DNA from 2 places in the Glutamicibacter sp. BW78 genome. Region 1 is predicted to be linked to the other one. Evidence: predicted binding sites of a transcription regulator. Region 1 holds the regulator's gene; the other holds the start of a gene.

The links. Region 1 encodes LexA, which represses DNA repair genes until DNA is damaged. Its sites were predicted from a motif close to TCGAACANNTGTTCGA; they were not measured.
Region 2: the regulator LexA is predicted to act here: its motif matches at 8,870-8,885, upstream of umuD (translesion error-prone DNA polymerase V autoproteolytic subunit).

The regions. Positions count from the first base shown of each region.
Region 1 covers NZ_NRGU01000008.1:203,954-214,670, reverse strand. The annotation lists gene rpmI (50S ribosomal protein L35) at 1-151, opposite strand, end outside; gene infC (translation initiation factor IF-3) at 268-1,329, opposite strand; gene CIK75_RS01835 (DUF1844 domain-containing protein) at 1,567-1,935, shown strand; gene CIK75_RS01830 (SseB family protein) at 2,034-2,960, opposite strand; gene priA (bifunctional 1-(5-phosphoribosyl)-5-((5-phosphoribosylamino)methylideneamino)imidazole-4-carboxamide isomerase/phosphoribosylanthranilate isomerase PriA) at 2,963-3,721, opposite strand; gene CIK75_RS16285 (hypothetical protein) at 3,765-3,917, opposite strand; gene hisH (imidazole glycerol phosphate synthase subunit HisH) at 3,917-4,555, opposite strand; gene hisB (imidazoleglycerol-phosphate dehydratase HisB) at 4,556-5,176, opposite strand; gene CIK75_RS01810 (histidinol-phosphate transaminase) at 5,235-6,365, opposite strand; gene CIK75_RS01805 (LysM peptidoglycan-binding domain-containing protein) at 6,434-6,832, opposite strand; gene lexA (transcriptional repressor LexA) at 7,096-7,821, shown strand; gene CIK75_RS01795 (ATP-dependent DNA helicase) at 7,880-9,898, opposite strand; gene hflX (GTPase HflX) at 9,891-10,717, opposite strand, start outside.
Region 2 covers NZ_NRGU01000042.1:115,285-126,001, reverse strand. The annotation lists gene CIK75_RS15585 (NAD(P)/FAD-dependent oxidoreductase) at 1-737, shown strand, start outside; gene CIK75_RS15580 (aldehyde dehydrogenase family protein) at 888-2,318, shown strand; gene CIK75_RS15575 (AarF/ABC1/UbiB kinase family protein) at 2,345-4,003, opposite strand; gene deoD (purine-nucleoside phosphorylase) at 4,071-4,778, shown strand; gene CIK75_RS15565 (DASS family sodium-coupled anion symporter) at 4,882-6,426, shown strand; gene CIK75_RS15560 (thioesterase family protein) at 6,457-6,864, shown strand; gene CIK75_RS15555 (ribonuclease J) at 7,148-8,764, shown strand; gene umuD (translesion error-prone DNA polymerase V autoproteolytic subunit) at 8,899-9,339, shown strand; gene CIK75_RS15545 (Y-family DNA polymerase) at 9,332-10,633, shown strand; gene CIK75_RS15540 (NADP-dependent oxidoreductase) at 10,690-10,717, opposite strand, start outside.

The DNA.
Region 1 (10,717 bases):
CAACGATCCGTTCGCCCTTGAGCTGGCGCTTCAGGCTGGAAGGCTTGTGCTCCAGGTAGTGACGACGATTGGCCTGCTGGCGCATGATCTTGCCGCTACCGGTGAGCTTGAAGCGCTTCTTGGCGCCACTGTGGGTCTTGAACTTCGGCATATCCGCCGTTCTCCTTACGTGCTCCCGTTGCCCTATCGGACCGGGGATCTTTGAGGCTTCCGGTATTGGAAACCCGTGGGTCAGGTGCTGCCCCCTGAGGGGCTCGCCATTCCGGGCTATTTGCCCGGGCGTGGCTTCGGAGCCGCGGTGGGCTTCGGTGCTGGCTTCGGAGCCGCGGTGGGCTTCGGGGCCGGTTTCGGTGCAGGCTTCGGTGCTGGCTTGGCAGCCGGCTTCGGAGTAGCTGCGGGCTTCGAGGCGGCGGCCGGTTTGGCTGCTGCTGGCTTCGCTGCTGCAGCCGGCTTGGTAGCCGTCGCAGGCTTCGCGGCCGGCTCGGCCTCAGCGGCCTTCGGAGCTTCAGCTGCCGGCTTTTCGCTGGCCTTGGGGGCTGCGGCGGCCTGAGCTTCGGCTTCCTTGGCGGCAGCAGCGTCAACCTTGGCCTTCGCTGCGTTATCCGCTTCGACCTGAGCCAGGCGTGCCTGGAACTCGTCCGGGAGGTTGTCCCCCAGCGACTGGGTCATTGCCGGTTGATCGCCCGAGGTATCGACGCGACCTTCCTTGGTTGCCGTTGCCTTGGCCTTGTCGTTTTCGCGCTGTGCCTGACGGCGTGCTTCGGCCTTGGCCTCTGCCTTGTTCTTCAGCGGTCCAACGACCATGACCATGTTCCGGCCGTCCTGACGCGGGCTCGACTCGACGACGCCGACTTCGGCAACGTCTTCGGCGAACTTGTTGAGCAGGCGAATGCCCAGCTCTGGGCGCTGCTGCTCACGTCCACGGAACTGGATCATGGCCTTGACCTTGTCGCCAGCACCGAGGAAACGCAAAGCGTGCCCGGTCTTCGTCTCATAGTCGTGCTTGTCGATCTTGAGTCGGAAGCGGACTTCCTTGAGCACCGTGTTGGTCTGGTTCTTGCGTGCCTCACGAGCCTTAACCGCGGCTTCGTACTTGAATTTGCCGAAGTCCATCAGTTTGCACACGGGAGGCTTGGCCGTCGGCGCCACCTCGACCAGATCAAGGTCGGACTCCGCGGCCAGACGCAACGCGTCCTCAATGCGGACGATGCCCACCTGTTCGCCGTTGGGTCCAACCAGCCGCACCTCGGGGACGCGGATTCGATCGTTAATGCGTGGATCGCTGATGTGTCGCTCCTGCTGTTCGTAGTTCGAAGCCCCCAGCAACAAGAGAAGGCCTCCAGCTGCTGGGCAGATGGAGGCCTGAAAATTCGGTTCGGCTGCTCACGCATGCCACGGAACCAGAAGTTCCGTACCGAAGTGACCCGGCAACCTGAAGCGGTTACAGCGGGTGGGAGTAGGCCTCCACTTGCATACTCGTCTTGTTGCTCGAGGCAGATCCTTCGCCTGATGGGGCGGAATCCGCTGAGTCAGCAAAACCAGTCGGTCTGTGAAAAGCTTAGCAGTATGAGTACCCCTGAAACCAATCCTGACGCCACCTTCGGCGAGACCAACGAGGTTCGCGACATCGCCGAAGTGGCGGCCGTGGAAGTCATTACGACGGCTGCCGTGCACCTGATGAGCGCGGCAGCCGTGAAATGCGGGCTCGCCGAAGGCGAAGACGCCGAGGGCCTGCAGGATCTAGATGAAGCCCGCAAGCTCATCACTGCCCTGGCCGGCCTGATCACCTCGGCAGCACCCGAAATCGGCTCACAACATGCCGGACCACTCCGCGACGGTCTGCGCTCGCTCCAGCTGGCCTTCCGCGAAGCCTCCAACTACCCGGATGCCCCCGGGCAGGGGCCCGGAGAAAAACTCACTGGTCCCGTGAACTAAAGCTCCAACGCACGTCTCACCCGGGAGGTCGCCACCGTGGTGGCGACCTCCCTTTTCGTGCGCCACCATGATTCAGCGCCGCCGGCAGCCACTGCCCTTCACACGCGTGCAGCCGGCCCGTGCAGCCCAATTTCCAACGAATCCACCCGCGTAGCGAAGTCCGCGTCCGCGCCAAGTACCCGTTGAAGTCGCCCGACGGTGGCCTGCACGTCTTCGCGGGCCATCCCGGCACGCAAAGAGATCTCCACGCGTAGTTCGGGGCCCGGGCCTCCCCCTGCCATGACCGTCCCGTCGGCGGTACGAGAGGCCACTCCCCGCCCGGGCGCTGCGGTGATCCCGCGGATGGCAGAGTCTGCGTCGGCTGCTGCCTGCAAGAGTGGCAAGAGCGCCTCATCGGCGTAGCTGGGAGTCCACTCCTGCTGTTGAGCCAGCGCCCACATGGCTGGCCGACGCAGGACGAAAGTAGTCTCTGCGGCCGGGTCGATGACCAGCAGTTGGGCTTTTTCGGCAACTGCCGACAAGGCTGCACGCGGAGCATAGACGGCAACAGGGCGAGCTTGCTCGTGCCACGCTTGCAACAGGTCAACGCTACTGAAGACCGGCAGGGCTGGTCGGCCGTCGGGAGCGGTGATGGTCACCAGCGCCATATCGGCTTCCTTGTCTTCGGTGAAGCCGTGCTCACCGATGCCCCCTTCGGCCAGCGTCGCCACGACGGGGACAAAAAGCCTGGCGTGGGCCAGTGCAGCGTGGACCTCACGCTCGGTGCCGGTACCAGCCTTCAACGCGCCGATCGCCTCGAGATAGCCGGCGTCTGGTGCCCCGTCGTCGTCGTCGAAATGATGCAACGGATTGCCTTCGCCGGACAGGTCCCTTCCGGCCCAGGACTGGCCAGCGGAGTCAGTGGCCTCTCCGGCACGGAGCAGCGCGGCTTCGATATGGCCGGGCAGGTGCCGACTGATCCTTGGGTTCGCCGGGCTGCCTCCGGTCGGGGTTCCGGCGGCCGGTTCAGGAGCGCCGTCGCTCATCGCTACCGCCGGCCGGCGACGTCGAGGGCCTGGGGCAGGGTGAACTGCCCGGAGTACAGCGCCTTGCCCACGATCGCGCCTTCAACTCCGTTGGGCACCAAGGCCCGCAGTTCGCGCAGGTCCTCCAGACTGGAGATTCCTCCGGAGGCGATGACGGGTCGTCTGGTTCGGGTGCACATTTCGCGCAAGAGATCGACGTTCGGTCCGCGCAAGGTGCCGTCCTTGGTCACATCGGTGACGACGTAGCGTGCGCATCCAGCGTCTTCGAGCCGGGCCAGGACATCCCAGAGGTCTCCGCCGTCGCTGGTCCATCCACGGCCGGCCAGCGTCGTTCCTCGCACGTCAAGTCCGACGGCGATCTTGTCTCCATGCCGGGCGATGGCGCGGGCCGTCCATTCCGGTGCCTCCAGTGCCGCAGTGCCCAGGTTGACCCGGGCCGCCCCAAATTCCAGCGCACGTTCCAATGATTCGTCGTCGCGAATTCCACCAGAAAGTTCGATCTTAATGCCCAGTTCGCGAGAAATCCTCGCGACGGCCTCGGTGTTGTTCCCCCTGCCGAACGCGGCGTCCAGATCCACCAGGTGCACCCACTCGGCGCCGTCCTGCTGCCAGGCCAGGGCTGCATCAAGCGGGTCACCGTATCCGGTCTCACTGCCGGCTTCGCCCTGAACGAGGCGGACGGCTTGCCCGTCGGCGATGTCCACCGCTGGCAGGAGTTCGAGGATGTTGTTGCTGGTCACAGGTTCTTCTCCGGTCTTCATCGATTGGGTGGGCCGCTGCCCGGCATACGCCGGGCAGGGACGGCTACTTCAGGGTCATGATGTAGGCGGCCAACAAGGCCATCCCAGCCAGCACCCAGGTCGCAACGATCCAGGAGATATGGGCTTTCTGCTGGCGCAGGGACAGGGCGCCACCAGCGAGGATTCCTCCGACCGCCATCAGAATCAGGCTCCACATCAGGACAGGGTCTCCAGCCAGTTGGAGAGCAGTTGCGCCCCTGCTTCCCCTGACTTTTCCGGGTGGAACTGCACGGCCGAAAGCGGGCCGTTCTCCACGGCGGCGATAAATGGGCCGCCATGATCCGACCAGGTCACTGCCGGGGGGTTCATACGCGGCTGAGCCACCGGGAAATCCCAATGCTGGACTGCGTAGGAATGCACGAAGTAGAAGCGCTCATCTTCGATGCCGGCAAAGAGTCGTGATCCCGTCGCCGCAGTCACGGTGTTCCACCCCATATGTGGGACGACTTCGGCCTTGAGTCGTTCGACGGTTCCCGGCCACTCGCCGAAACCGGCAGTCCGAATGCCATGTTCGACGCCTTCGTCGAAGAAGACCTGATGGCCGACGCAGATTCCCAGCACCGGTCGCCCCCCGGCGATCCGGCGACCAATGAGCGGTCCCGCCCCGACGTCATTGAGTGCTTTCATCACGCTGGCGAACGCACCCACGCCCGGGACGACGAGGCCATCAGCCTCACGGATATCGGCTGGTTGATTGCTCAACGTGACTTCGGCGCCGACATGTTCAAGTGCGCGAACCGCGGATCGGATGTTGCCCGACCCGTAATCCAACACCGTGATACGGGGCCCGGCCATCTACAAGGCACCCTTCGTGGAGGGGATCATTCCGGCATTGCGAGGGTCTGGTTCCACGGCTTGCCGCAAGGCGCGGGCGAAGGCCTTGAACTGTGCTTCGACGATGTGGTGCGGATCCCGACCGCCCAGGACTCGCATGTGGAGGCAGATCTGCGCGTGCAAGGTGATCGATTCAAAGACGTGGCGGGTCAGCGAACCGGTGAAGTGGCCTCCGATGAGGTGGTATTCCTGTCCTGCCGGTTCGCCTCCATGGACCAGGTACGGACGTCCCGAGATATCAACGACAGCGTGGGCCAGGGCTTCATCCAGCGGGACTGAAGCCTCGCCGAAGCGGCGGATGCCTGCCTTGTCGCCCAGGGCGGTGCGCAGGACTTCGCCGAGGGTGATGGCAACGTCCTCCACCGTGTGGTGGGCATCGATGTGGGTGTCGCCGGTCGCCTGGATGTTCAGGTCGATCAGTGAGTGTTTGGCCAACGCTGTCAGCATGTGGTCGTAGAACGGGACACTGGTACTGATGTTGGCGGTACCTGTGCCATCAAGGTCGAGTTCAACAGACACGGTGGACTCGCTGGTGGCGCGCTCCATGCGGGCTCGGCGACCGCCAAGCAGTTCTGCAGACATGGGTATTCCTTCGGTGTGGGTGGGGCGGGCGGCAACGGTGGCGGCCCACGGGTTAAGTCTAGCTGTCGTGCCCTGAATCAGTTTTCGGGGCGGAGGACACGAGGGCTTCCAACGCGTGGAGGAAAGCGGTCGTCTCGGCTTCCGTTCCCGCCGTGACCCGCAGGTGGCCGGCGATGCCCACATCGCGGACCAGCACGCCGGCGTCGAGTAGGCCCTGCCAGGTCGCACTGGAATGTTCGAGACCACCGAAGAACACGAAGTTGGAGTCACTCACCGCAGGTTTCAAACCCAACCGGGTCAGTTCGCTGACGATCCTGTCGCGTTGGCCCTTGATGTCCTCGACCGTGGCCAGCAAGGCATCAACCTGCTTCAAAGCAGCATTGGCGGTGGCCTGAGTGACGGCCGAGAGGTGGTACGGAAGACGCACCAAGCGCAGGGCGTCGGCAATTTCCGGAGCTGCGGCGAGGTAGCCAAGCCGTGCTCCAGCCAGCGCGAAGGCCTTGCTCATGGTCCTGGTGACGATCAGTCGTTCACGGCCGGGAAGCAGCGTCAGCGCCGACCGGGTCCCGCTGAGCGCGAATTCGGCGTAGGCCTCATCAACAATGACGATCGCCTGGCTGGTCCGCCCCGCCTCGTAGACGGCTTCAACGACGTCCAACCCGAGGGCGGTGCCTGTCGGATTATTCGGTGAACAAAGGATCACCAGATTCGGGGCGGCCGCTGCGACCTGATCCGCTGCTGACTGGGCGCTGAGTCCGAAGTCCTCGCCCCGCGCTCCGGCAAGGTAGGTGGTATCGGTACCGCTGGCCAGCAGCGGGTACATCGAATATGTCGGAGGGAAGCTCATCACGGTCCGCCCCGGCCCCCCGAAGGCCTGGAGGATCTGCTGCAGAACTTCGTTGGAGCCATTGGCCGCCCAAATACTTTCGGCTCCCAGCCCGTGCCCCAAATATCCGGCAAGGCGTTCACGCAGTTCGGTGAACTCGCGGTCAGGGTAGCGGTTCAGGTCCGTTGCGGCTGCGCTCACGTCTTCGGAGATGGCCCGGCTCACGGCTGCGGGCAGCGGATGGGTGTTCTCGTTGACATTCAACAGGATGGGAACATCCAGTTGGGGTGCGCCGTAGGGTTCGATGCCCCGCAGGTTCTCACGCAGGGGCAATTTGGCCAGTCGTTCCAGCTGATCACTCACGGCCCCATTCTATTGCCCGTCCGTCCGTGGCGGGAATCGGGGCCGGGGCCCGGGGTCATAAAGGAGGCTTAGCTGCCGGCGGGAACGAAGATCTGTTGGCCGGGGACGAGGACCGATCCCTTCAGGTCATTCATTTCGGTGATTTCCGCCACAACGTCTCGGCGGTCGCGCTGCGGAGCGAATTCCGCGGCCAGGGCCCAGACGGTATCCCCTTCCATGACCGAGACCGTCTGCGCCTCAACAGAGGTCGTGTCGGAGGCGTCAGAGGCCATCACCGGAGCGGTGAAGATACCGGCAAGCACCAGGAGTGTGGTGGCCACCAGCATGACCGGCAAGCCGATGAGGATGAACCGGCCCCGACGAGTCAGCGTCAGGCGGCCACTGCGAGCTTTGGCGGGGTGGGAGGAAATGGTCTGAACGGAATCGTCATTGAGGAACACCGGGGTCGCGAGTGCGATCTGCGCCATGGTCTTACCTTCCTGTTGTCCGCCGAAGCGGGTCCTGGTTGCGGGATTCAACTCCCGTCTTCGAACTCATATTCGAACTTCTGTCTCATTTTTAGCATCTATGTACGAAGATTGTCGAGACACGTTCGAATAAATCTTTGAATGACGTCGACGACTGCCCTAGAGTAGAAGCCATCGGCTGGATGGATGAGAGTCCACCAGTTGCATCCGACACATTGCGCACAGCCCCGGTACGCCGGCGATTTACCAGGACGGGATGGATCATGAGCTCAGCTGAGAATCCGGCGCCGAAGAAGGCACCGAAGGGGTTGACTATCCGACAGAAGAGGATCTTGGAAACCATCCAGGATGCCGTGGCCGATAAGGGGTACCCGCCGTCCATGCGCGAAATCGGCGACACCGTCGGTCTGGCGAGTTTGTCTAGCGTCACCCACCAGCTCGCTCAGTTGGAGAAGCTCGGCTACATTCGGCGGGACCCGCGCCGCCCGCGGGCCATGGAAATCCTGCGTTCCGGGCACCCGGAGACGGCAGCGAACCCACAGCTGTCCCTCGCCCCCGAAGAGCCGGTGCAGCCCCGCCCGACACTTTCAGTGGTGGAGTCGGACGACTCCTCAGAGGTGGCCCGTGTGCCTCTGGTGGGGCGCATCGCGGCGGGCGGACCAATTCTGGCGGACCAGGCAGTGGAAGACGTGATGTCCCTGCCCCGCCAGCTGGTTGGGCACGGCGAGCTGTTCATGCTCAAGGTCAGCGGCGATTCAATGGTTGAAGCAGCGATCTGTGATGGGGACTGGGTCGTCGTCCGCCGCCAACAACATGCAGAGAACGGCGATGTCGTCGCGGCTTTATTGGACGACGAGGCCACGGTGAAGACTTTCAGGCAGCGTGACGGCCACACCTGGCTGCTGCCACAGAATCGCCAGTACGAGCCGATCTTGGGCGATCATGCCACCGTCATGGGCAAGGTCGTTTCGGTGATGCGCTCGATCTAGACCGCTGTAGAGACCAAGGAGGGCTCCGTCCGTGGACGGGGCCCTCCTTCATCTCTATCTAGTGCTCGCTGGCCGCCAGACGGCGCAATGAACCCAGCACGACGTCCTTATCCGTGGTTGACCACATGGGGGGCAGCGATGCCCGCAGGTAGCTACCGTAGCGTTCAGTGGCCAACCGTGAATCTAATACGGCCACGACGCCACGATCGTCCGTCGATCGGATGAGTCGGCCCGCCCCTTGGGCCAGACGCACCGCTGCATGGGAGGCGGAGACGGCCATGAAACCGTTCCCGCCATGGCGGGCCACGTCCCGACTGCGCGCCGTGGACAGCGGGTCATCCGGACGGGGGAAGGGGATCCGGTCAATAACCACCAGGCGGCATGACTGACCGGGGACGTCGACTCCCTGCCAGAGGGTCATGGTGCCAAAGAGGCAGGTGTCGCGTTCATCGGCAAATTGTTTGACCAGGGTGGACATGCTCGATTCGCCTTGGCACAAAATTTCCGGAGTGACCCGCGGTCGCAAGGCTTCGGCAGCCTCCTCGGCGGCCCGACGCGAGGAAAACAGGGCGAGCACTCCCCCACCGGATGCCCCAATCAGATCTGCGAGCTCATCCATCGCCTCGGTGGATACATTTCGCGACGGCTTGGGCAGATGCCGTGCGACGTAGAGCATCCCCTGTCGGGAGTAATCAAAGGGGCTACCGACGTCGATACCTGTCCAGGCAGGAGCGCCCTCGCCCAGAAGTCCAAGCGAACCGGCCACCGGTTCAAAAGCGGCACCTATGGCCAGGGTGGCTGAGGTCAGCACAACCGTACGGCCATCGAAGAGGCCCTCACGCAATTTGCCGGCCACCGATAGCGGGGCGACATTGATGGTCGCTGGTGCCGACTCATCGGGAGCACTGTAGCCGGCGCCCGGGGTGAAGTTTCCTTGTCGGGAGATCCACACGACTTCCCGTTCATCGGCGGGACCATCAAGGCGTTCGCACTGTTCCTGGAGATACAGCAATTGGGACCGGGCCATCTGGCGCCCACCATCAGCAGTTTCGCCGTTTCCGGGTTTTGAATCAGACAACGCTGTGCGGACCGCCTCACGCACAGCGGCAATGGCAGCACCCTGCTCCTCGTTCAGACCCTTGGGTAGCAGACCGGTCGGGACACCTTCCAAGGAGTCCGCTAGCGCCTTGCCGGCCTGATTAAGCGCTTCGACGGCGACACCTTTGCAATTGCGTCGGGTCGCAGTAGCTGCCGCAGCAACCAGCGCAGCAGAGATGGGGCGCGTCACTGAATTGGTCACCCGGTCTTGGAGTTCATGCGCCTCATCGATGATCACCGTGTCGAACTCCGGCAACACCGCCAGTCCTTCAAAGGCCGAGACCGCCAGCAGGGCGTGGTTGGTAATCACGATGTCGGCGTCGCCGGCCTTCTTCCGGGCCAATTCACTGAAGCATTCCTCGGCCATGGGGCATCGTTGAGCACCGAGACAGTCCATGGCGCTCACGGAGACCTGTCTCCACGCCCGATCGCTGACCCCCGGGACCAGATCATCGCGGTCACCCGAATCGGTTTCCTCGGCCCATTGACGTACGCGCACGACCTCTTGGCCCAGTGCCGAGGTGGGCCCTGCGCCAGCCGTCAGCGGCCGGGCGGCCCCATCGTCACCGAGCGCGAAGAGTGCCCCTTCATCTTCATCGGGGTATCCGCCGCCGAGCTTGTACTTGCAGACATAATTGGACCGCCCCTTGGCCAGCGCTACATCCAGCTGGCGAGGTAACTCGTCGTTGAGGTTCTCCAGGAGGCGGGGAACGTCCCGGCCGACGATCTGGGCCTGCAGTGCAAGAGTGGCTGTGGAGACAACGACTGGCTTATCCGATTCGAGAGCGTGGGCAATCGCGGGGACCAGATAGGCCAGTGATTTGCCGGTCCCGGTGCCGGCCTGCACCAGAAGATGCTTTCCGCTCTCGAAGGCCTCGAGCACTTGTTTGGTCATCTCGTGCTGTCCGGGCCGGCTTTGTCCGCCCATGCGTTCAACGGCCTGGTCCAGGAGGGAGACCACCTCTTGTACTTCAGCCATGTGCGACGAACTGCTCCAATTCAGCGGCGAGTGCCCCGCGTACCTTCACGGACAGGCGAGTGCCTTCATCAAGATGCTCGATTTCCAGGATCTCCGCGTCGGTGCCATGGAGCCGGTGAACCAGATCGCCGCGGTCATAGGGAATCAACAATTCCAGGGCCACATCAGGGCGGGGAATTGCCTGGCTGATCGCTTCGAGCAACTCAGGGATCCCGCCGCCGGTGCGAGCGGAGACCACCACATGGTTCGGTTCGCGTTGGCGAATACGCTCGACAACGAACGGGTCGGCAATGTCGGCCTTATTCAACACGATGATCTCGGCGATGTTCTGGGCGTCGACCTCGGTCAAGACTTCACGGACCGCATGGATCTGCCCTTCGGGATCCGGGTGCGAAGCATCGACCACGTGCAAGATCAGGTCGGCGTCGGCTATTTCTTCAAGCGTCGAGCGGAAGGCTTCCACCAGTTGGGTGGGCAATGACCTGACAAAACCCACGGTGTCGGCAATGGTATATCCCAGCCCATCCTCGGTTTCCGTCCGCCGAACCGTTGGATCCAACGTGGCGAAAAGGGCGTTCTCCACCAAGGCTCCCGCGTCGGTCAACCGATTCAGCAGCGAAGATTTTCCCGCGTTTGTATAGCCGGCAATGGCCACCGCAGGTACGGCATTTCGCTTGCGGTTGGACCGCTTGGCATCACGCGCCGGTTTCATGCCCTTGATCTCACGGCGCAGTTTGGCCATGCGGTCACGAATCCGTCGGCGGTCCAATTCGATCTTGGTCTCACCCGGGCCGCGTGAACCGATGCCGCCGCCCGCCG
Region 2 (10,717 bases), on a different contig from region 1:
CACGTTCGGTGACGCTGAGCTACCGCAGCGGCCCCATGGGCTACGACTGGCCCACCGGCATGCAGGAAGTACCGCTGATCGATCGGTTCGAGGGCCAGATCGTCCACTTCGTCGACGGCACCTCCCTGCACGTTGACGCAGTGATCCTGTGCACCGGCTATCTGCATAAGTACCCGTTCCTTCCTGCCGACGTGGCGCTGAATTCGCCCAATAACGTCTACCCGGACGGCCTGTACCGCGGCGTCGTCTCCGACGTCAACGAGAAGCTCTTCTACCTCGGTGCCCAGGACCAGTGGTTCACCTTCAACATGTTCGACGCCCAGGCCTGGTATGTGCGTGATGTGATCCTCGGGGAAGCCCAGCTGCCCTCGGCCCAGGAGCGCACCGAGCATATGCGCCGCTGGCGTGAGAGCTTCCTGGCCATCGACGGCGATGCCGATGAAGTACGGTTCCAGGCCGACTACATCCGTGACCTGCTCGAGGCCACCGACTACCCGCCCTTCGACGTCGATGAGGTCGTGGAGATCTTCCTGGCCTGGAAGGAAGATAAGCAGAAGAACATCCTGACCTACCGGGACAAGACCTACAGGTCGGTGAAGACCGGAACGATGGCGGCCACGCACCATACCCCGTGGCTGCGCGAATTGGATGACAGTCTGGAACGCTATCTTTCGACCCCTGAAGTCGACCCCCTGGAGGAGATGGTGGACGGCGAGGTCCAGGAGGCGGGCCGGTAGTACTTCCCGGGCCGGCACCGGAACGCTGCGCTGGTATCCACCCCAGGAACCCGGAAAGACAAGACACCCGAGGTGTTCCACGGCAGAGTGGAGGTTAGCGACCACCACGCGTCCTCACCACGAGCGGCGCACGCAGCAAAGGAGCAGCCCATGAGTACGCAGCCGGCCCCCCAGCCATTGACCTACCAGGACCTCATGGGGCGGATCTCCGCACCGGGGGAGGGGCGGAGCATCACCGACCCGGCGACAGGGCAGGAAGTCGGGCGGTCCCCGGCGGGGACCGTCGCCGACCTGAACGCCGCCGTCGCCGTAGCCAGGTCGGCTCAGCCGGGGTGGGGTGCCCGCTCCCACGGCGAGCGCAGCGGATACCTCAACGCTGCCGCCGACGCGGTGGAGGCTTCCGCCGAGGCGTTGGCCGAACTACTCTCCCGCGAACAGGGCAAGCCGCTGAACGGGCCCAACGCCCGCTTCGAAGTGGGGGCCTGCTCGGCCTGGCTGCGGGCGGCAGCCGCTTTCGAACTCGAACCCGAGGTCGTGGTGGACGACGGTGAAACCCATGCCGTGGTGCACTACCGTCCACTGGGGGTCGTGGGGGCCATCGGCCCGTGGAACTGGCCGATGATGATCTCCGTCTGGCAGATCGCCCCGTCACTGCGCATGGGCAATACGGTGGTCCTCAAACCCAGCGAATACACCCCGCTATCGGTGCTGGGCCTGGCAGCCGTGCTGAACCAGGTGCTGCCCGAGGGGCTGCTGCAGGTCATCCCCGGGGGCCGCGACGTCGGGGAGGCACTGTCGGGGCATGCGGATGTCGACAAGATCATGTTCACCGGCTCCACCGCCACCGGAAAGGCGATCATCCGCTCCTCCGCCGATACGGTGAAGCGCCTGACCCTTGAACTGGGCGGCAACGACGCGGGGATCGTGCTCGACGACGTCGACCCCCAGGCCATTGCCGAGGACCTGTTCTGGGGCGCCTTCATCAACACCGGGCAAACCTGCGCGGCCATGAAACGGCTCTACGTTCCGGAGGCCATCTACGAACAGGTCTGCGATGCCCTGGTCGAGGTCGCTGCCAAGATGCCCATGGGTGTGGGGCTGGACGAGAACAACGTCCTGGGGCCCCTACAGAACCAGGCTCAATACGACGTCGTGGCCCGGCTCGTCGACGCGGCGAAGGCCTCGGGGGCCCGGGTGCTCATCGGTGGGGAACCGGAATCCGGTCAGCCCGGGTACTTCTACCCGACGACCCTGATCGCCGACATCGACAACGCCAACCCGCTGGTGGCCGAAGAACAGTTCGGCCCGGCCCTGCCGATCATCCGCTACTCCACGATCGAGGAAGCCGTCGAGATGGCCAATGGCCTGGACGTGGGCCTGGGGGCCTCCGTCTGGTCGGCCGACCCGGCACGGGCCCGGGAGGTCGCCGCCCGGATCGAGGCCGGCACCGTATGGATCAACAAGCACGGTGCCGTGGACCCACGGATCCCCTTCGGCGGGGTCAAGCAGTCCGGCTACGGACTCGAATTCGGTGTTGCCGGGCTCAAGGCCCTAGGCGTCCCGCAGGTCATTGCCGGCTGACCCGTCGGCACGGGACGTTTCCCGTGTCAGCTTCGCCGCCGGCGTGAGGTCCAGGCCAGATAACCACCCAGGGCGCCTACTCCTCCCACGCCGGCGGTGAAAAGGGCTTGTGGCCACCGGTGCCAGCGGGTCGGCTGGCTGCCGACGAGTCCGCCGACAGCGGTGATCAGCGCCGCGGTGACCAGCCCGGCCACGATGCGGTTTCCGGTATGGTCCAACCGGTCCATGAGCTCATCGAGTTCCTCGGTGCGGATGCGCACGTCCACGCCTCCACTTTCCAAAATCTCGGTGGCCCGGCGGATCAGCTCGGGGGCTTCGGCCCCCAGGTTCATGGCCTCCGAGGCGATGAGCTTGAGATGTTCGGCGACGGCACCGGGGGAAACCGAAGCCAGCATCAGCCGCCGCGCATAGGGGGAGACCTCGGAGAGCAGATCGAAGGACGGGTCGACCTCCTGGCCCAACCCCTCGGCCATGGCCAGCATCTTGATGAGCAAGGCGGTATCGGGTGGGAGCCGGAGCTGGTGGCGACGCAACATGGCGACCACGTCATTGACGATGAGCGTCAGCGGGACCTCCGCTAACGGTTGATCGGCATAGCGGTCCAACAGCTGGGCCAGGTGGGCCTGGAGTTCGGCCCGCCGGCTCGTCTGCCCGGCCCCGCACAGCCGCAACAGGGCCGTGGTCATCCGGTGGGGGTCCCGGAGGACGATGGCTTGCAGCAGCTTCACGAGTTGGCGTTTCAGCTCGTCGCTGACGTGTCCGACCATGCCGAAGTCGATGATGCCGAACCGTCCGTCGCCCTCGACGAAGAAGTTCCCCGGATGCGGATCGGCATGAAAGAAACCGTGTTCGAAAACCATCCGCAGCAGCACGTTGCACGCCCGGGACGCCACCTCGGAGGGGTCCAGGCCTGCGGCATGCAGGCCCTGCACATCGGTGATTTTCAGCCCGCGCATCCGCTGAAGTGTCAACACCCGCGACGTCGTCGTACTCCAGAAGACCTCGGGGATATGGACCTTCTCATCGGTGGCGAAGTCCTTGGCGAACCGTTCGGCGTTGCGGCCTTCCGCCAGATAGTCCAGTTCCCCGCGCAACGTCCGGGCAAACTCGTCGACGGTATCTGCCAGCCGCAATCCCCGGGCCGTGGCCGAAGCCTGTTCGGCCAGCTTGGCGATCTCTGCCATGATCTCCAGGTCGTTGTTGACCTGTTCCACGATTCCGGGGCGGCGCACCTTGACCACCACGTCACGTCCCTGGACCGTGGCCACATGGGCCTGACCGATGGAACCGGTGGCCAGTGGGGTGGGATCCATGGTGGACAGAAGTTTCGCGGCTTCGGGACCCAGCTCGGCCTCGATCACTGCCCGGATCTCGGTGAAGGGCACTGAAGGGGTTCCGTCCTGGAGTTGAGCCAGTTCGGCCACGTACTCGGCAGGCAACAAATCAGAGCGGGTGGAAAGAACCTGCCCGAACTTCACATAGACGGCCCCCAGATCCTCCAGGGCGAGGCGGAGTCGTTGGGGGAGGCCCTGGTCCTTTCCCTGGCCGGCGGGGAACCGGGCCGCCGGACCCAGGATGCGGGCATCCACCCCGAGGGCGGCGAGCAGGAAGCCCAAACCGTGCCGGCTGAAGGTCTCGGCAATATCGCGGAAGCGTTCGCGGCGACCGGTCATGGCATGCCACATCGTAAGCAGGTTCCCATGTCGGTCATGCTATCGTCCCGTGCAACCACCCCAACCATCCAGGAGCGTCATGGCCACCCCGCATATCTCAGCAGAACCCGGCGACTTCGCACCCCATGTGCTGATGCCCGGGGATCCGCGACGCGCCCAGCGCATCGCCGAAACCTTCTTGGAGAACCCGAGACTGGTGACCGAGGTCCGCGGCATCCAGGGGTATACCGGAACCGTCGACGGCCAGCCGGTATCGGTGATGGCCTCGGGGATGGGCAGTCCCTCGATCAGCATCTACGCGACCGAACTGGCCAGGTTCTATGGGGTGAAGCGGATCATCAGGGTCGGCACCATGGGCAGCATGCAACCGCAGCTGAAGGTCGGAGACGTGGTGGCTGCCGCAGCAGCCCACACCACCTCGGCGATGACCGCCGTCAGTTTCCCCGGCGTGCATATGAGCCATACCCCCGATTTCGGGTTGTTGCGCGCCGCCGTCGCCCACGGAGAAGACAGCGGGAAGAGGGTCCACGTCGGTTCCGTGCTGACCAGCGACGACTTCTACAACGGCGATCCCGAGGCCATGGCCCGACTCGCCGACGCCGGAACCCTGGCGGTGGAGATGGAAGCTGCCGCCCTGTATGCGGTGGGCATGCGCGAGGGCATCGAGACCCTGATGCTGGGCACCGTTTCCGACGGCAGCCCCGGTTCTTCCGACCTCACCGCGCAGGAACGTGAGGAGACCTTCACCGAGATGGTGGGGTTCGCGCTGGCGGCCTTGCGCTCCTGAGGTCCGCGCCGGCCCGCGTGGTGCTCTGGGCAGAACAGGCCGTATCGGAGATAGTGGGCGGACGGGACCGAACCATCCCGTCCGTGCCAGCAGGAGGACCGTGATGACAACGCCGTCAAACGAACCAGACACCCGACCGAACGAAGCCCCTCGAGACACCGCAGAGGACGACGAACAGGCGCCCGGGCTCCGCGAACCCGCCGAAAGCCCGGCCATCTTGATGCGCAAACGGATCGGGCTGTTCGCCGGGCCGGTCCTGGCCGTCGTCGTTTTCTTCCTCCTGCCCGGTGACCTGGCCCAACCGGCACGGCTGACGGCAGCGGTGGCGACCGTGATGGCGCTGTGGTGGATGACCGAGGCGATCCCGTTGGCTGCCACCGCGCTGCTTCCGCTCGTCTTATTCCCCGTGCTTAACATCGCCGGCATGGCGGATGCGGCCACACCCTATGCGAATCCGATCATCTTCTTGTTCATGGGTGGATTCATGTTGGCGTTGGCTTTGCAGCGGTGGAACCTGCACCGGCGGATCGCGCTGGCCACCGTATTGCTGGTGGGCACCAAACCCCGCCAACTGATCGGCGGGTTCATGATCGCCACCGGGTTCATGAGCATGTGGGTTTCCAACACGGCCACGGCGGTCATGATGCTGCCCATCGGTATGTCGGTGCTGGCCTTGACCGCACGGATGAGCGAGGACCAGAAGGTCCCGCCGAAATTCGGGATCGCCCTGATGCTCGGCATCGCCTACTCCGCCTCCATCGGCTCGCTGGGAACCATCATCGGCACCCCACCGAACGCCCTGATGGTCGGCTACCTGCAGCAGGCCCACGACATCAACATCGGCTTCGGCCAGTGGATGCTGGTGGGCGTTCCCATGTCGGTCGTCTTCATGGTCATGGCCTGGTACCTGCTCACCTTCGTGATCTTCAAGCCCGAGATCACCGAGATCCCGGGCGGACGCAAGCTCATCTCCGATGAGTACCGGAAGCTGGGCCGGATGAACGTCGGCGAGAAACTGGTGCTGGTGATCTTCGTGCTCGCCGCCGCCTCCTGGATCACCGTCCCGCTGCTGTGGCCCGATACCTCCATCGAGGACGCCGTGATCGCGATGTGCGTCGCCGTGGCCCTGTTCATCATCCCGGCCAATCCGCGCAAGGGCGTCCCGCTGCTGAACTGGGGCGCCGCGAAGGAACTTCCGTGGGACATCCTGTTGCTCTTCGGTGGCGGGCTGGCACTGTCGGCACAATTCACCGAAACGGGCCTGAGCAAATGGGTCGGGGAACAGGTGGACGGCCTGGGTTTCCTGCCCGTGGTGATCCTGATCGCCGCCGTGGCACTCATTGTGCTGGGCCTGACGGAACTGACCAGCAACACCGCCACCGCGGCCGCCTTCCTGCCACTGATCGGAGGGGTCGCCGTCGGCCTGGGGCTGGACCCGATGCTCCTGGTGATTCCCGTAGCCATTGCCGCAACCTGCGCCTTCATGCTGCCGGTGGCCACCCCACCGAACGCCATCGCCTACTCCAGTGGCTACGTCGAGATCTCCGACATGCTCAAGGCGGGCATCTGGCTGAACCTCATCTCCCTGGTCCTCACCACGCTGACCACCATGACCCTGGCGGTCTGGGTGTTCAACATCGTCTACTAGCGTCCGGGGCCCGAAGGATAGGGTGAAGCGATGAGTTCCACTGACTTCACCATTGCCTTGCGCTGGTCCGACCAAGACGCCAACGGCCACCTGAACCACGCGCGTATCGTCACGCTCATGGAGGAAGCCCGGGTGCGGTGGACCCGCATTGAGGACGGGTTTGCCCAGCTCCTGCTCGGTGTTGTCGTCGCATCGATGACCGTGGACTACCTGGCCCAGGCCGAATACATCCCGTCGATGACCATCAGTCTGGGCATCGAACGCATCGGGACGAAGTCCTTCACCCTGCGCCATACGGGCATCCAACAGGGGACGACGGTCTTCGTGGGCACCACGGTCATCGTCCCACTGGCGGAGGACCGTACCGGGGCACGTGCGCTGAGCGCTGAAGAGCGCAAAGCGTTGGAACGCCACCGGCTGCAGGACCCGACGAGCTGACCTGCCAGCGGCACTCGTCGTCCGCGGGAAGCCCGGAGATTTCACGCTGTCCCCGGACGGCGGCATCCCAGCGCCCCAGCGGTGGTAAAGTCGAGGGAGATTTGCTTCTGCCGCCCGTGGGTCGCTGAAGCCCTTGATTTTCCCGGTTCGCTCCGGCGTCGACTATTCACTTGACGCTGCCGGCCGGATACCGCAGAAACCACAACAGCACAGAGAACGGACACTCTTGAGAAAAAAGCAGCACCAGACACCGCCCGCCCTCGCCAAGGGAGCCCTGCGGGTCATGCCCCTGGGTGGCCTCGGCGAGATCGGCCGCAACATGACCGTCTTCGAATACGGCGGCAAGTTGCTCATTGTCGACTGTGGTGTCCTCTTCCCCGAGGAACAACACCCCGGCGTCGACGTGATCCTGCCGGACTTCTCGGCGATCCGTGACCGTCTGGACGATGTGGTGGGCCTCGTGCTCACCCACGGCCACGAAGACCATATCGGTGGCATCCCGTACCTGCTGCGCGAACGCGCAGACATCCCACTGATCTCCGCACGCTTGACGCTGGCCTTCGTGAAGACCAAGCTGCAGGAACACCGGATCAAGCCCAACGTGGTCCAGGTCAAGGAAGGCGAACGCAAGAAGTTCGGGCCCTTCGACCTCGAATTCCTGGCCGTCAACCACTCCATCCCCGATGGCCTGGCCGTGGCGATCCGCACCGGTGCCGGCACCGTGCTGGCCACGGGCGACTTCAAGATGGACCAGTTCCCGCTGGACCGCCGCATCACCGACCTGGCCGGCTTCGCCCGTCTGGGGGAGGAAGGCGTGGACCTGTTCCTGCCGGACTCCACCAACGCCGAGGTTCCGGGTTTCATGGCCGCCGAAGCAGATCTGCTGCCCGCGATCGACAATGTCATGCGTACCGCCCCGCGCCGCGTGATCGTCTCCTCCTTCGCCTCGCATGTGCACCGCATCCAGCAGGTCATCGACTCCGCGCATAAATACGGCCGTAAGGTCGCCTTCGTGGGCCGTTCGATGGTCCGGAACATGGGCACGGCCCGCGAGCTGGGCTACCTGAAGATCCCGCGCAACGTGCTCGTGGACTTCAAGGAGGTCGACAAGATGGCGCCGGAAAAGGTCGTCATCATCTGCACCGGTTCACAGGGTGAGCCGATGGCCGCCCTGGCACGGATGGCCAACCAGGACCACATCATCGACCTCGTCGAAGGCGACACCGTCCTGCTGGCCTCCTCGCTGGTTCCGGGTAACGAGACCTCGATCTACCGTCTGATCAATGATCTGACGAAGCTCGGCGCCAACGTCGTGCATAAGGGCAACGCGAAGGTCCACGTCTCCGGACATGCCTCGGCCGGGGAGCTGGTGTACTGCTACAACCTGGTGCGCCCGAAGAACGTCATGCCGGTCCACGGCGAGCACCGCCACCTCAAGGCCAACGCCGAGCTGGCGATCCGCACCGGAGTGGATCCCAAGAACGCACTGGTCCTCGAGGACGGTGTGACCGTCGACCTCAAGGACGGCGTCGCCCGCGTCTCGGGCAACGTCGCCGCCGACTACGTCTACGTCGAGAACATGGTCGCCGGCGCGGCCACGGAGGAGTCCCTGCAGGACCGCATCCGCCTGGCCGAGGACGGCGCGCTGACCGTGCTGGCCATTGTGGACCCGGAGACCGGTGCCCTGGAAGAGGACCCGGAGTTCTTCCCCGTGGGCTTCAGCTTCTCCGATAAGGACCTCGGCAAGGCTGTCGGCATCGTCGAGAAGACGCTCAACGGTCTCAAAGGTGTCAAGACGGGACCCGACGCGGAACGTGCGATCTCCCAGGCCCTGGTGCGCTGGTCCGATCGTGCCCTGCGCCGCAAGCCCGTCGTCACGGTCATCACCGTCGACGCCTAGGCTTCGCACAGCGACCGAAACCGGCCCCGATCACCACGATCGGGGCCGGTTTTTTGGTGCCCGAGAACGGCTCGGGAACCAAGGTATCCGATGCTAGGCTGGTCATCGAATCTTTGTTCTATTAAGGGGTTGTCGTGTTCGGTCAGGATCCCGTCTATGTCCCGCCGGCCGGCACCATGCCCGGAGACGATGTGAGCGGAGAGCCCACGGCGGAACGCCAGGCCAGCGGCTTCCCGTCCCCGGCCCGCGACTACTTCCACGGCGGGATCGACCTGAACCGGCATCTGATCCGTGACCGGACATCCACGTTCATCATGCGGGTCGCGGGGAACTCTATGGCCGCCTCGGGGATCTGCGACGGGGACGAGGTGATTGTGGACCGCTCCTTACCGGCCCGCGACGGCCGGGTCGTCATCGCCGTCCTGGAAGCAGAAATGGTCATCCGGCGGCTGGGCATCGATGCCGGCGGAGTCTCTTTGCATACCGACGACCCCTCAACCCGGCCGGTCCTGGTCGAAGCGCTGGAGGACCTCACCGTCTGGGGTGTGGTCACCCGCTGCCTGCACCATGTCTGAGCCGGGGCCCGGACGCGGGCGCATTGGCCTGGTGGATGTGAACAACTTCTACGTCTCCTGCGAGCGGGCCTTCGACCCGCGGCTGGAAGGACGTCCCGTCGTCGTGCTCTCGAATAATGACGGCTGCGTGGTTGCCCGGTCACCCGAAGCGAAACGACTCGGCATCAAAACCGGCACCCCGTGGTTCCAGGTCGCCGGCAGTGCTCACGAAACGGGGTTGGTCGCTCGGTCCAGCAACTACGAACTCTATGGCGATATGTCGGCCCGTGTCATGGAAGTCATTGGACGGTTCGGGGCCTGGCAGGAGGTCTACTCGATCGATGAGTCGTTCATCGGACTGCCGGGGGACGAGGCATCGCTGCGCGACACTGCCCGCCAGATCCGGGAAGCTGTCTGGCGGAACGTCGGTGTCCCGGTCTGTGTGGGGGTCGCGCCGACGAAAACGTTGGCGAAATTCGCCAACCATGTGGCCAAACGCAACCCAGGCTTGGGTGGGGTGTGTTCGCTGGATAGTGTCCCGCCGGAGGAGGTCCACCGCATTCAATCACGGGTTCCAGTCACCGGGCTGTGGGGCGTCGGGGCCAGGAACGGGCAACGGCTCAACGCCCTGGGGATCGAGTCGATCGCCGACCTGCGGGCTGCCGACCCGCTGATGATCCGCAAAAAGTTCTCGGTGGTGCTGCAACGCACCGTCCTTGAACTCAACGGCACACCGTGCATTCCCGAGGTCGAGGAGCGAGCCGATAAGGCGCAAATCATGTTCTCGAGGAGCTTCTCCACCCCGGTGACCACGGCCTCGGATATGGACCAGGTGATGGCCCTCTACGCCCAACGAGGAGCCGCACGGATGGCCGCCGAGGGGCTGCGGGCCACGATGCTCACCGTCAGCGCCGGGGTCAGCCGCTTCGCCGGCCAATCGGGTCAACCCGGGGCCAACCCGGTGGTGACCGTGCGGTTGGCGGCGCCGACGCAGGATCCCATCGTGCTCACCCGGACCGCCGTTGCTGCCATGCGCGAACGCCTGGTCCCCGAGACCCGCTACGTGCGGGCCGGGGTCGTGTTCTCAGGACTGGAATCGGCAGCCGGTCAGGAGGCTTTCGACACATTTGCCGCGGAGGGGGAGGAGCGGCAGATGGGGACGCTGCTCGGGGATGTGCGGGCCCGCTTCGGCCAAGCGGCAATCGGCTTGGGCCATGCCGGGTTGGCCGAGCCCGCGGCCTGGACGATGAAACGCGAATTCGCCTCCCCCCGCTACACCACCGAATGGTCCGACCTGCCCGTGGTCTCCGCATGAAGGGGTCCCGGCTCCAGGAGATCAAGGAGCCGGGACCGGTCATCGACCTGTGGCTGTTAGAGCTTGACGACCATCTTGCCGGTA